4 regions of the Lederbergia graminis genome follow, and region 2 is predicted to be linked to each of the others. Evidence: riboswitches for the same ligand, from Rfam matches in the RefSeq annotation. Region 2 holds a riboswitch; each other region holds the start of a gene.
What was found. A riboswitch is a leader RNA that binds a small molecule or an ion and turns the genes downstream of it on or off. The one in region 2 is predicted to bind thiamine pyrophosphate.
Positions count from the first base shown of each region.

Region 1: it holds a riboswitch for thiamine pyrophosphate, as region 2 does, so the genes downstream of both, thiW (energy coupling factor transporter S component ThiW) here and ACFPM4_RS12135 (ABC transporter substrate-binding protein) in region 2, are expected to answer to the same signal.
Region 3: it holds a riboswitch for thiamine pyrophosphate, as region 2 does, so the genes downstream of both, ACFPM4_RS15605 (thiamine phosphate synthase) here and ACFPM4_RS12135 (ABC transporter substrate-binding protein) in region 2, are expected to answer to the same signal.
Region 4: it holds a riboswitch for thiamine pyrophosphate, as region 2 does, so the genes downstream of both, tenA (thiaminase II) here and ACFPM4_RS12135 (ABC transporter substrate-binding protein) in region 2, are expected to answer to the same signal.

Region 1 covers NZ_JBHSMC010000001.1:509,670-512,822, reverse strand. Annotated here, with positions in the region: gene ACFPM4_RS02700 (AAA family ATPase) at 1-841, shown strand, start outside; gene ACFPM4_RS02695 (hypothetical protein) at 1,450-1,659, opposite strand; TPP riboswitch at 1,817-1,921, shown strand; gene thiW (energy coupling factor transporter S component ThiW) at 2,024-2,545, shown strand; gene thiD (bifunctional hydroxymethylpyrimidine kinase/phosphomethylpyrimidine kinase) at 2,514-3,153, shown strand, end outside.
Region 2 covers NZ_JBHSMC010000014.1:404,757-407,909, reverse strand. Annotated here, with positions in the region: gene ACFPM4_RS12140 (ABC transporter permease) at 1-200, opposite strand, end outside; gene ACFPM4_RS12135 (ABC transporter substrate-binding protein) at 204-1,196, opposite strand; TPP riboswitch at 1,297-1,406, opposite strand; gene ACFPM4_RS12130 (HI0074 family nucleotidyltransferase substrate-binding subunit) at 1,460-1,861, opposite strand; gene ACFPM4_RS12125 (nucleotidyltransferase family protein) at 1,837-2,157, opposite strand; gene ACFPM4_RS12120 (TIGR01777 family oxidoreductase) at 2,212-3,120, opposite strand.
Region 3 covers NZ_JBHSMC010000020.1:245,200-248,352, reverse strand. Annotated here, with positions in the region: gene thiO (glycine oxidase ThiO) at 1-999, opposite strand, end outside; gene ACFPM4_RS15605 (thiamine phosphate synthase) at 989-1,591, opposite strand; TPP riboswitch at 1,716-1,826, opposite strand; gene ACFPM4_RS15600 (metal-sensing transcriptional repressor) at 2,028-2,279, shown strand; gene ACFPM4_RS15595 (heavy metal translocating P-type ATPase) at 2,293-3,153, shown strand, end outside.
Region 4 covers NZ_JBHSMC010000046.1:47,844-50,996, reverse strand. Annotated here, with positions in the region: gene ACFPM4_RS20340 (CBS domain-containing protein) at 1-408, opposite strand, end outside; gene tenA (thiaminase II) at 782-1,468, opposite strand; TPP riboswitch at 1,544-1,651, opposite strand; gene ACFPM4_RS20330 (YkvA family protein) at 1,714-2,115, opposite strand; gene ACFPM4_RS20325 (Gfo/Idh/MocA family protein) at 2,423-3,153, shown strand, end outside.

The DNA.
Region 1 (3,153 bases), on a different contig from region 2:
TCATGAAGCAAAGAAATCGAGTAATGAGATAGAACTATTACACCAAAAGATTCGTTCGCATCATGAAGAACTACGATCTGTTCGTGATCGAATTACCGATTATGAAACAAACTTAAAAGGGAAACAATCACCAAAATTAGAAGTATTAACACAAAATTTACATGTTGTAGAACAGAGATTAAAAGAATTAGAAGAACAACATAGCAGAATTTATTGGAATATAAAAAAGAATGAAGACGTGCAAATACAAGTTAACAAAATTAATGATGAGATTAAACAATTAGAGAATCAATACAACACGATCGGTCATCTAGCCGATATTACAAAAGGTCAAAATGAATTGCGCATATCTTTTGAAAGATTTGTACTTGGGTCTTTTTTAGATGATATATTACGTGCTGCAAATATTCGTTTATTAAAGATGACAAGTGGAAGATTTGAATTAATTAGGAATGAAAGTAGATCAAAAGGAAATGTACAAAGTGGTTTAGAATTACTTGTATTTGACCAATATACTGGACAAGAGCGACATGTGAAAACATTGTCTGGTGGTGAGAGTTTTAAAGCAGCTCTATCACTTGCATTAGGACTATCAGATGTAGTACAAGAAAATGCAGGTGGTGTATCACTTGAAACAATGTTTATTGATGAAGGTTTTGGTACACTTGATCCAGAATCCCTCGATAATGCAATAGAAGCCTTAATGGACATCCAAAGTAGCGGCAGACTTGTGGGTATCATTTCACATGTTCCAGAGTTAAAAGAACGGATTGATGCACGCTTGGAAGTTAGTGCAAGTCACGAGGGCAGTAAAGCTGATTTTTATTTTATCGGTAATTAACATGGTGGTGAGAGATAATCGAAAAGGCATATTTAATATCCATACTACTTTTTAGCTGGTTTATCACAGTAAGTTTACTTGTATTTACTGCATTCGCAATGAAACTTCAATATTATTTCATTGGTATAGCGCTTATTATCATTACTGTTGCTTCAGCATGGATCAATATAACAGTATATAAAAAATCAAGATTAATTCGTAAAAGTAAATAAAGGTGTTGGAAGAAATTTATATTAAGTAGCATCAAATCTGAATGATATTAGTGTATGTATACCGCTTCGGAAATACACTACGCTTTCCGCGAACATGTGATAAAAATAAAAGCCAAACTAGAAAATTAGTTTGGCTTTTAAGTCTTACAACTGTTTTAATTATGAGAAGTTTAGGATTTCCTGTTATAAATAAGAAAGATGATAATTGCAGAAATAAACATGATAAACATGAATCCGCCTAGAAATGTGGCGATTAATGTTAAGTCCAATGTAATCCCTCTTTCAAATCAATATTATGTATACTTTTATATAACATAACATGATTTGAAGTTTATTGTGTATGGAGATTTTAACAAATTAGAAACAACGGCTTTTTAAGCCGTTGTTTCATTAATGTTATCTAAAGGAGCCAAAGAGTTTTAGTAATCCTCTGATAATGACGGCTCCTGCAAATAACACGATGACGATAATCGCAATAATTTGCAAGGCAACTAAGAATGAGCTTAAAAGTGCTGCTGTTGCTGGAATTAGTGTTAACCCAAGGATAGCATATGCTGCAAGTACTACTGTAAGGTAAAGTGAATCTGTACCATTTAACAAATTCATTTTCATTCACCTCCTTATCCATATTCTATGTACAACCTAAAAATGAGGTGTAGGCTATGAAAAAAATAAGAAAAAATAAGAAAAAAGAACGAAAATATTACAAATATTTGCTATCTTGAATTTTAATGATAAAATGAATTATAAAATTAAATAACATGTTGTCTGCTAGGGGAGCCGAATGGCTGAGAGAAATCAATTAAAGATGAAACCCTTTGAACCTGATCTGGATGATACCAGCGTAGGGAAGCAGGCTTACTTTTTTATGTTGTGATTTCTGTTCATAAAATGGTTTGCCGCTTCCTAATCAGGGAGCGGTTTTTTGTTTTCCTAGAGTTTACTAGACAAATATAAAGGAGGATGAATAATGTCAAAGATGAAAAAGATGGCATTAACAGCCATGATTGCAGCTATAACAACAGTTACGAGCAACTTATTTTTTATTCCAGTAGGATTTACGCGTATCTTTCCAATGCAGCATTTTGCCAATGTAATTACGGCAGTCTTGCTTGGTCCAGCTTATGCTGTTGCTCAAGCGATTATAGTTTCTACGATACGTAATATCTCTGGTACTGGATCTATTTTTGCATATCCAGGAAGTATCATAGGGGCATTTTTAGCTGGATGGCTATTTATGAAAACAAGAAAGATGGAAATGGCATTTGTTGGTGAAGTTGTAGGTACTGGGATTATAGGGGCAATGGCATGTTATCCAATTGCAACTTTATTCCTTGGCCAAGAAGCTGCATTATTTGGTTTTATTCCCGCTTTCTTTGTGAGTTCTTGTGCAGGAGCAATTTTAGGATTTTTGTTATTAAAAGTACTTATGAAAAATTCATCAATAGGGGGAATTATTTATGAGAACAGCACTTACAATCGCAGGATCTGATTCAGGTGGAGGAGCTGGAATTCAGGCAGATTTAAAAACTTTTTCGGCACACCATGTATTTGGAATGTCAGTTATTACAGCTATCACTGCACAGAATACAGTGGAGGTTCGCTCAGTTCAAAATATTGACCTGACCATCATCCGTGATCAAATAGCGGCAGTATTTGAAGATATTGAGGTTCATGCAGTGAAAATAGGCATGCTTTCAACTCCGGAAATTGTGGAAACTGTTGCTCTTAATCTAGAAAGATATCAACCTAGTCATATTGTACTTGATCCTGTCATGATATCTAAAGGTGGACATCATTTATTAGAGGAAAATGCAGTCCAAAAATTAATCTCTGATTTAATTCCTCTTGCAACAATCATTACACCTAATATTCCAGAGGCGGAAGTACTTGCTTCCATGGAGATTCATAATGAAGAGGATATGTATGAAGCGAGTAAGATCATTCATAACAAAGGAGCATCCTCTGTTCTCTTAAAGGGCGGACATTTAGAGGGTGATGCTAATGATTTGTATTTTGATGGGAAAGATTTTTCATGGTTTAAGGGTAAGAGAATACCTACAAAAAATGTTCATGGTACTGGATGCACCTTATCTTCTG
Region 2 (3,153 bases):
AGTCCGATTGTGGATTGGAGATGATGTGTAAAGTTTCCAAAGTTACTCCAGCCCTCCAATACAATGACAGAAGGAGCAGGTAATAACCATGTTGGTACATCCGCTACTTTTACAGTAACCTGCCATATAGTAAGTAAAAGGAGGAGAACCAATGCTGGTCTCCATCCTTTCCTCCATAGCGTTCCCAATAGTTTTACCATTTTTTATTCCCCTTGCTTAGGTAAAAATTCATTCGTGAATGCTTTCTTAACATCAATTTTTTCTTCTAAAAGATCTCTATCAAACATCCAGTTCATATAGTTTTCCCAAATTTCTTCTTTTTGCTCTCCCCAACGAGGAGCATCGTCTTGATAACGAGTAGCAAGCCACTGTTGTGATTTTTTCACAAGCTCTGCATCTAAGTCAGGTACAGCTTTTACTAAAATGTCCGCAGCTTCATCTGGATTTTCAATCGCAAATTGATATCCTTTTGTTACAGCTGCCATAAAAGCTTTTACCGTGTCCGGATTTTTGTTAATCATGCTTTCATTCGTAGAAATAACTGGTGTGTAGTAGTCCAGTTGATCAGAGAAGTCCGTTAAGTACATCATATTTAAATCATCACCACGGATTTCCGCTTCGATACCTGTCCATGCATAATAAATCCAAGCAAAGTCGATATCGCGTTTTACCGCAGTGAAGAAATCAGTATTCCCCATATTTACAATATCTAGTTTGTTAATATCAGCATTTTCTCCTTCCATTAAGGAAGAAATTACTGCCTCCTCGACAGGAGCACCCCAACCGCCATATGTTTTACCTTCAAAATCTTTTGGAGATGTGATATTCTTTTCCACTGGAGAGGCAAATCCAGACGTATTATGTTGAATAATTGCACCAATAGATACGATTGGTACATCCTGTACACGTGCTTCTGTAATAGCCTCTTGTGCACTAATACCAAAATCCGCTCTTCCAGCAGCAACTAGCTGATCAGCACCAGTCTCACCTGGCATCATAATTTCAACTTCTAAACCTTCATCTTTAAAATATCCTTTTTCTTGGGCTACATATAAACCTGTATGGTTCGTATTTGGTGTCCAATCGAGCACCATTGTAACCTCTGTTAAACCATCTTCATTTTTGCTTTTACTATCTTCAGCACCACAACCTGCTAGCAATAGTAAAGCTACTAAACTAAATAACCACTTCTTCATCCTCTTTTTCCCTCCATTATTTTTGGAAAGAGAACCGCTTGAAAACGAAAAAGATGCCCATAGGTTATGAACCTGGGCATCAAAAAGAACACTCATTAACTTTAAATGATTTGATGTTCCCTTCGCTGGTATGAGCCAGAGCAGGTTCTAAGGGTCAGCACCTAACGGATGCTATCTCAACCGGCACTACCGGTCCCCCCACATTCCACATGATGTAATTTTCATCTTTAGTATAGCAGATTAAGAGAGTGTGTCTAGTTTTTTTAATTTCTAAGACTTTCCTTTTTCATTCTTTCCATCCAAATATCTAACAAGTTATAATATGCTTTCAAATTGGAATGAATTTGGATGGCTATTTCTTCATTGTAAGTATGGACAGTCAGATTTCGATCATTCACCATTTTCAGTCCTACAATGGCTTCTTCCACACTAAAAAGATTTATTTCCCGAAAACTACGAATGACACTTTTAGGAGAACCTACATCAATACCTTCTATATCATACAAATATTGCTTACCTGCTTTCCAACAGGCTTCAAAAGTGAATTCAAATCTCTGAATACAAGCATCACGCTCAATCGCATTCGGCTGGTCAATCACAACAAGCTCTCCAAAGGCCGTTAAAGCATTTTTCGCAGTATTTATCCGTTCTTGAAGTCTTTCCATAAGATCCCCTCCTTATGTACATTTTGGATAAGGCTAGAACTAGCTTCTTTCAAATTTACAACATCCACATTATATGGAATAGTCGATTCTTTTACTTTATCTATTAATTTTATCCAACTTTCTACAGGAATTTCCTCAAGAGATTCAATAGCAATATCAATATCAGAGCTCTGCTTTTCTTCATTACGTGCCCATGAGCCAAATAGGTAGATCCTTACATTATAATCAACTAATGCTTCCGTAAGGATGTGATTTAATTGCTGTAATATACTTTTACGTAACTCTTTATCATCCATCACTCTACCTCCTATTAGAAATTACTATATAAGTATTGTCAGTTCCTTGTTAATTCAGTCTTTCAGTATATTTTCCAACGCCTTTTCTAATTGCGGATATTGATATTCGTATTTATTGAGCATTGCTTGTTCTGGTATCGCACATTGCCCACGTAAGAGCATATCGCTCATTTCACCAAGTAATGCCTTCATCGCAAAACTCGGGACTGGTAGCCAATGTGGGCGACGCAGTACTCTTCCAATTGTTTTACCGAATTCACGCATTTTTGCTGGTTCAGGAGCGGTGACATTTATCGCACCAATTATTTCTGGGTTTTCGATTGCGAAATGGAGTAAACCAGCTGCGTCTACAACATGAATCCATGATAACCATTGTTTCCCTGAACCTATTGTTCCACCGACTCCCATTTTGTAAGGGAGAACCATTAATGGTAAAGCTCCTTCTTCCTTCCCAAGCACGACTCCAAAACGAGCAAACACCGTACGAACTCCATATTGTTCGGCATGCATTGCTTCTGCTTCCCACATTTTCACTACGGTTGCAAGGAAATCAGTTGCATCACTTGTCGATTGCTCAGTAAAAATTTCCGTATCAGACATTCCGTAAAATCCAACAGCTGAACCGTTTACAAGTACTTGTGGCTTAACTTCTAATGCACTAATAATTCGAATGATTTCTCGTGTTGCTGTCATACGACTGTCTAATATTCTCTGCTTTTTTGATTTTGTCCATCTGACTCCATTAATAGACTCGCCTGCTAGATTTACAATCGCATCCACTTGATGTAATTGTTTTTCAGGCTCACTATTCGCAACTAGCCACTGAACAGCTTTGAGCTGCTCTGTTTCTGTAACCTTTTCTGGATTTCTTGTTAAAATAGTTACTTGATAACCATCATTTAATAACCGTTCCTGTAATGCTTTCCCAATAAAGCCACTTCCACCTGCAATGACAACATGCATTAGAATAGCCCCTCTCCTGTTTGGAAAATTTTT
Region 3 (3,153 bases), on a different contig from region 2:
AATCCCGTTTCGGAAATGACCACAGGCAATAAAAATGCCTTCATCTTCTGGATGTCTACCGATAAACGGTTGGCCATCAAATGTCGCTGGCCGTAATCCAGAAGTAAAACCATCAATCTTCCATTCTGAGCTAGAAGGAATCATCGCTTTTGCTGTGTTAATTAAATCTTCCATGCTTTGTAAGCTGATCGATTCGCTCCATTCATCCTCGATCATTGTTGCACCAATCACGAGTTTTCCGTTGTTTCTCGGTACGATATACGATTTCTCATAAAATAACGTGTGCTGTAAAATAGGCTGATTCGTTTGGACTACGATACTTTCTCCTTTTACAGGTGTTAGTTGTTCAGAGACGCCTATATCTTGTAAAAGGCCATTACTATAAACCCCTGTTGCAACAACAACCCGTTTTGCTTCGATAGTTCCTTTTGTTGTTTTTACAAAGTAACTGTCATTCAGCTTTTGGACACCATAAACGTGCGTGTTTTCAAAAATGGATGCACCGAACACTTGGGCACCTTTGGCGAATGCTTGACATGTTTGAGTTGGTATAACATTTACATCGTCTTTAATATAAGCTGCACCCACGATATGATCCGCAACCGCTGTTTCCAACTTTTTTACTTCATGGCCATCAAGCCATTGTACAGAAGGTTGCTGTAGCAAATAATGTAGTTTTTGCTTTTCGCTTTCGTCAAAGGCGAGTTTTAATATTCCACCTTCTCGATAGCCAATATCAATCTGACTTATTTCATAGAGTTCATCTTTCAACTCTCTGTATGCTTGTTGACTAGACCTGGCGAAAGGGAAGAAGATAGATGCATCATCTTCACATTCAGAATGAGCTCCAAGCATACCAGCAGCAGCTTTCGTCGTTTTATCACCAATCGCTCCTCCATCCAATAAGGCAACATCCATCTGTGCTTTAGCTAAGTAATAGGCAATGGAGGATCCAATGATTCCGCCGCCGATGATAACTACTTCATAATTACTTCTCATGTTGCATCGCCTCACGTAATTTTTTTGCTGACTCCAAAGGATTTTTCGTTGCAAATATAGAAGACATAACTGCAATCCCATCTGCACCTACGTCTTTAACGATTGGAATTGTTTCTATATTGATTCCGCCAATTGCATATACAGGAATTGTCAATTCTTCTTTCATTTTTAAAATTGGATTAATACCATTGGGGGGTACCCCTTTTTTGCTATTTGTCTCAAAACAATGACCATAAAGCACATAATCAGCACCGTTTACTTCCGCTTCTCTTGCAGATTGTAAGGAATGTACACTACAACCAACTTGTATTTGTGGATAATGTTGCTTCACAAGCTGTACCGGTAAGCCATGTTCAGGTAAGTGAACAGTAGGGATGCCGAGACAAAGAGCAACATCTAAACGATCATTGATGATGATTTCTTCCTTATGTACGCCACTCGTTAGCAAGTAATTGATTAAGGTGACGTGTTCCTGAGCAGTTTTGGATTTCTCCCGTATTTGGACATAATCAATCACATCTTTTACCGCTATTATTTTTTCTGCAATGTCTTTTACAGCGTGATGATTATCAGTCACTGCCATTAGCTTCATCAGATTCCTCCTTTTAGTCTGTATAGCTGTAGCCTAAAAAGGAATGGATAAGTAAGAGGCAAATAAAAAAACCACTCTCCGAATAGGAAAGTGGTTGGGAATTGTTAGAGAAACGTAAAAAAACAATTTGCCTTTACCACATCCCTACGCAGGTACAAGCCTGTTCAGGTAATGAGGGTATCAAAGTAAACTACTTTTCTCTCAGCCATTATCAATGGTTCCCCTAGTGTGAAAACAAAATTTATAAAATATTTAATTTTCATAACTAAGGTACCATAATTTTCATGCTTTGCAAAGCTTTTAAAAGTAGGAACCTTTTTAGTTGACAATTAATACTATAGGGGGGTATAGTAAAAGTATCAAAGCTAAGGATGTGGTCCATTTGGAGAAAAAATTCTTACATGATCACCCAAGTCATCCAAGAACGAAAGACGAGATGCAGAAAATTGTTAATCGCTTAAAAAGAATAGAAGGGCAAGTTAGAGGTATACAAAAAATGGTGGAAGAAGACCGTTATTGTGTCGATATACTCGTGCAAATCAGTGCCATTCAGTCGGCATTAAAGCAAGTTGGTTTCTCGATTACAGAACGTCATATTAACCATTGTGTAAGTGATGCGATTAAGCAAGGGGAAGGGCAAGAAACAATTGCCGAGTTAATGAGTGTTCTAAAGCAATTTTCAAAGTAAGGGGGGTATTCAAATGAATGAAGCAAAGCATGCAGAACATGCAACACTAGGTGTTACTGGCATGACGTGTGCTGCTTGTTCCAGCCGTGTGGAGAAAGTATTAAATAAAATGGATGGGGTCGAAGCGCAGGTCAATTTATCGACGGAAAAAGCAACCGTTCATTATGATCCAGAAAAAACATCTATTGAAGATATAACAAAGAAAATTGAACATATCGGTTATGGCGTACTTACGGAAAAGGCAGAGCTCGATGTGTTTGGCATGACATGTGCAGCTTGTTCGACCAGAATTGAAAAAGTGTTAAATAAACAAGCAGGTGTAAAACTGGCGACTGTAAACTTATCCACTGAAAGTGCAGCGATTGAATATAACCCAGGTTTACTGGATGTAAACGGGCTTATTGAGAAAATCCAACATCTTGGTTATGATGCGAAACCGAAAGTGGAAGCGAAAGAAAAACAATCTTACAAAGAAAAAGAACTGAAATACAAGAAGACACAGTTACTTATCTCGGTCATTTTATCGGTACCATTATTATTAACGATGTTGGATCATTTATTGGGCATCGATTTACCACATGCACTGATGAATCCGTGGTTCCAATTCGCGTTAGCAACGCCAGTACAATTCATTATTGGATGGCAATTTTACGTTGGTGCTTATAAAAATCTGCGCAATGGTGGCGCCAATATGGATGTGTTAATTGCATTAGGTACTAGTGCAGCCTACTTCTATAGTTTATATGAAGCAATCAAAACCATTGGGAATCCTGGCTATATGCCACATTTATATTTTGAAACAAGTGCAGTGTTAATTACATTAATTTTATTTGGGAAGTATTTAGAAGCGCGTGCGAAAAGTCAAACGACGAAT
Region 4 (3,153 bases), on a different contig from region 2:
GGAAATATTACTCAATGCTTCTCCTGCTTCATTCACATGAATATCAACTGTTGCTAAATCACCTATCGCACAAATACCAACCATAGCACCATTCTCTACAACAGGAATACGGCGAACTTGATGCTCGGCCATCATTCTAGAACATTCATGTAAGTCAGTGTCTGGAGAACATGTAATGACATCACTCGTCATGCATTCTTGACATTGAACTGCATTACTATCCTTGTTATCAGCAACACAATTTAAAACGATATCTCTATCTGTAATCATTCCAACAACTTTATTCCCTTCACAAATTGGAACAGATCCACAATCAATATCACGCATGATTTTTGCAGCATTGGAAACAGCATCTTGCGGGCTGCACGATTTAACATTTTTAGTCATTACATCTGCTACTTTTGTCATTATATAAATTCCTCCTTTATAATCCTTAATAAACACATCCATTGTATTATTCAGCTAACAAACAAATTTCATGCGCTAAACTTACTACTTTACTTTTCACCATCGACACATTTCCCGGGAAATGTCGATTTGTAGTAAATCTTACTATTGGCCAAGCAGTTTAATATCTTACTTTTAGGGAAAAAGAATGGAGAACGACATTTGAAAGGAGATATGGAGATGAAAAATAAAACCATTCTTGCAACTGTAGCACTCGGTGCAGCATATTTACTAAGAAATGAAAAATCACGAAATAAGTTAATGAATCAATTTAAAAATATGACTTCAAGAAAATAATAAATAAGGGTGTCTCCATATGGAGACACCCAATTAGTTAAGCATTTGTTACTTCATATTCCTTAACAGACCAATCTTCTAAAGTATATGACATTTCCCAGAATTGCCATTCATAATAACTACTAATTTTAAAAATTTCTACCATTTCATCTCGATCTGCTTGTGTTACTTTATCTGCAATCTCATCGAGTCTTTCAATTTGTTCGAGAACTAACTTTCTAAACCATTCTCCATTATAAGTTGCAATCCATTCTTGATAGATAGGCTCTTCAGGTTTACAATCTTTTAGCCTTTCGCCAACTTCCAAGTACAACCAATAACAAGGTAATAATGCCGCAATAATATGCCCAAGTTTCCCTGAAAAAGCAGCACGGTAAAGATGGGAAGTGTATGCATAGGCTGTTGGAGCAGGTTTAAAATTCTTCTTTTCTTCTTCCGTAATACCAAGAAGTTCTGAAAACTTACGATGTAGCCCCATCTCTGCTTCATATGTACCTTGAGCATGAATAGCCAAGCGATTTGTAGTGTGCAAATCTTGAGCAACTGCTCCTCCATATGATTGAATTTTTGCGAAGTTAGATAAATAATAGGAATCTTGTAAAACATAATGCTTGAATTTCTCCAAACTTAATTCCCCTGTCCCAATCCCTTTTACAAAAGGATGATTGAAACTTGCATCCCATAATTCCTTTGACGCTTGTAAACATTGACTTGATAATTTCACAGCAATTCCCCTCCGTATAAAAATTAAAAACCACATTCCAGAGATGAAATGTGGCTACGCAAAAGAAACTATTGCTGTATATTATCCGCACTTCCCTCCGCTGGTACTAACCAGATCAGGTACAAAGGGTTTTAAAGTAATACTTTAATCTCGGCCTTTTCAAAGGCACCCCTAGTGTCATCCTATTATGTGGTTTGGGATTATCATAACATGATTAGAAAATAACTCAAATAGTACAAAACGCCTTATTCTTCGTATATACTCTCATTTGGCTTGCCAAACCATTTCTCCATTCGTTTTCTCGCTTTCTCTTTCGTTTCCTCATTAATTGCACCTATTAATTTTCCAAATGCAGCTATGATAATGAAAGCATCGTCTGTAAAGCCTACTGCTGGAAGAAAATCAGGTAATAAATCAACAGGGAAAATGAAGTAGCCTAAAGCACCCAGTATTAACATACGAGATTTCTTTGGCACTTCTGGGCTCTGTAATGCATAAAAAAGAACTAAACTTGCATAGATTGCCTTTTCTGCTAGTTTTCCACCGGTTTTCTTTAACTTATTTAAAAATTTAGTATCAGAATAGTGTTTATCCATATCTTCAGTAGTTGTCTGTAAATCTAATTGTTGGATTTCTTTTTCAGTCATTGCCACCGACTCCTTCTCAATGTATTTCTATTATATACTTTACCCCAATAATTGGAATTATAGTGCTATAACCGAATAAATATAATAACGGACAATTACTAAAAAAGGTTTCAATAAGGAGGGATCATTCTACTACTACCCAAAATATTTCGACAAAAACCAACAAAACTCTTATTTAAAAATAGCATACGAATAGAATTGTTATTATATTTTCCGAGAGCATTAATTTTACTTACTATAGGAAATGAATGACAGAATGTTTGGAAGGTTATATACTAGACTTATATTCTAATAGGAGGCGAGTATTATGTCAGAGAAGAAAGTTCGTTGGGGTATTCTTAGCACTGCAGGAATTGCAAAACGATCTGTCATTCCAGGTATTAGAGCTTCAAATAGAAATGAAGTAGTTGCAGTTGCAAGTAGGTCATTAGAAAAAGCTCAAAGTTTTGCAGATGAATTAGAAATACCTAAAGCATATGGAAGTTATGAAGAATTATTAAGCGATCCAGAAATTGAAGCCGTTTACATCCCACTCCCTAACCATTTACATAAGGAATGGACGATTAAGGCTGCACAAGCTGGAAAACATGTATTATGCGAGAAACCAATAGCTTTAGATGAGGCAGAAGCACAGGAAATGATTGATGCTTGTAAAGAAGCTGGAGTAGTATTGGCAGAAGCATTCATGTATCGTCACCTCAATAAATACACAGAAATAAAGGAATTAATTGCTGCAGGTGAAATTGGTGAGATAAGAGGAATTCACGGTGTTTTCTCTTTCAATAATCCAAAAGATTACAATAATATCCGTTATAAAAAGGAATGGGGTGGCGGCTCTATTTATGATGTTGGTTGCTATCCAATTAGTGCTGCTCGACTTATACTTGGTGAAGAACCTAAAGCAGTTACAACTCAAGCATTTTTCTCACCAGAGCATGGAGATGTGGACATGATGGCTTCTGGCTTGATGGAATTCTCAAACGGTGTTGCCTTAACTTTTGACTGCGCAATGTGGGCAGAAGGTCGTATGGAAGTAGA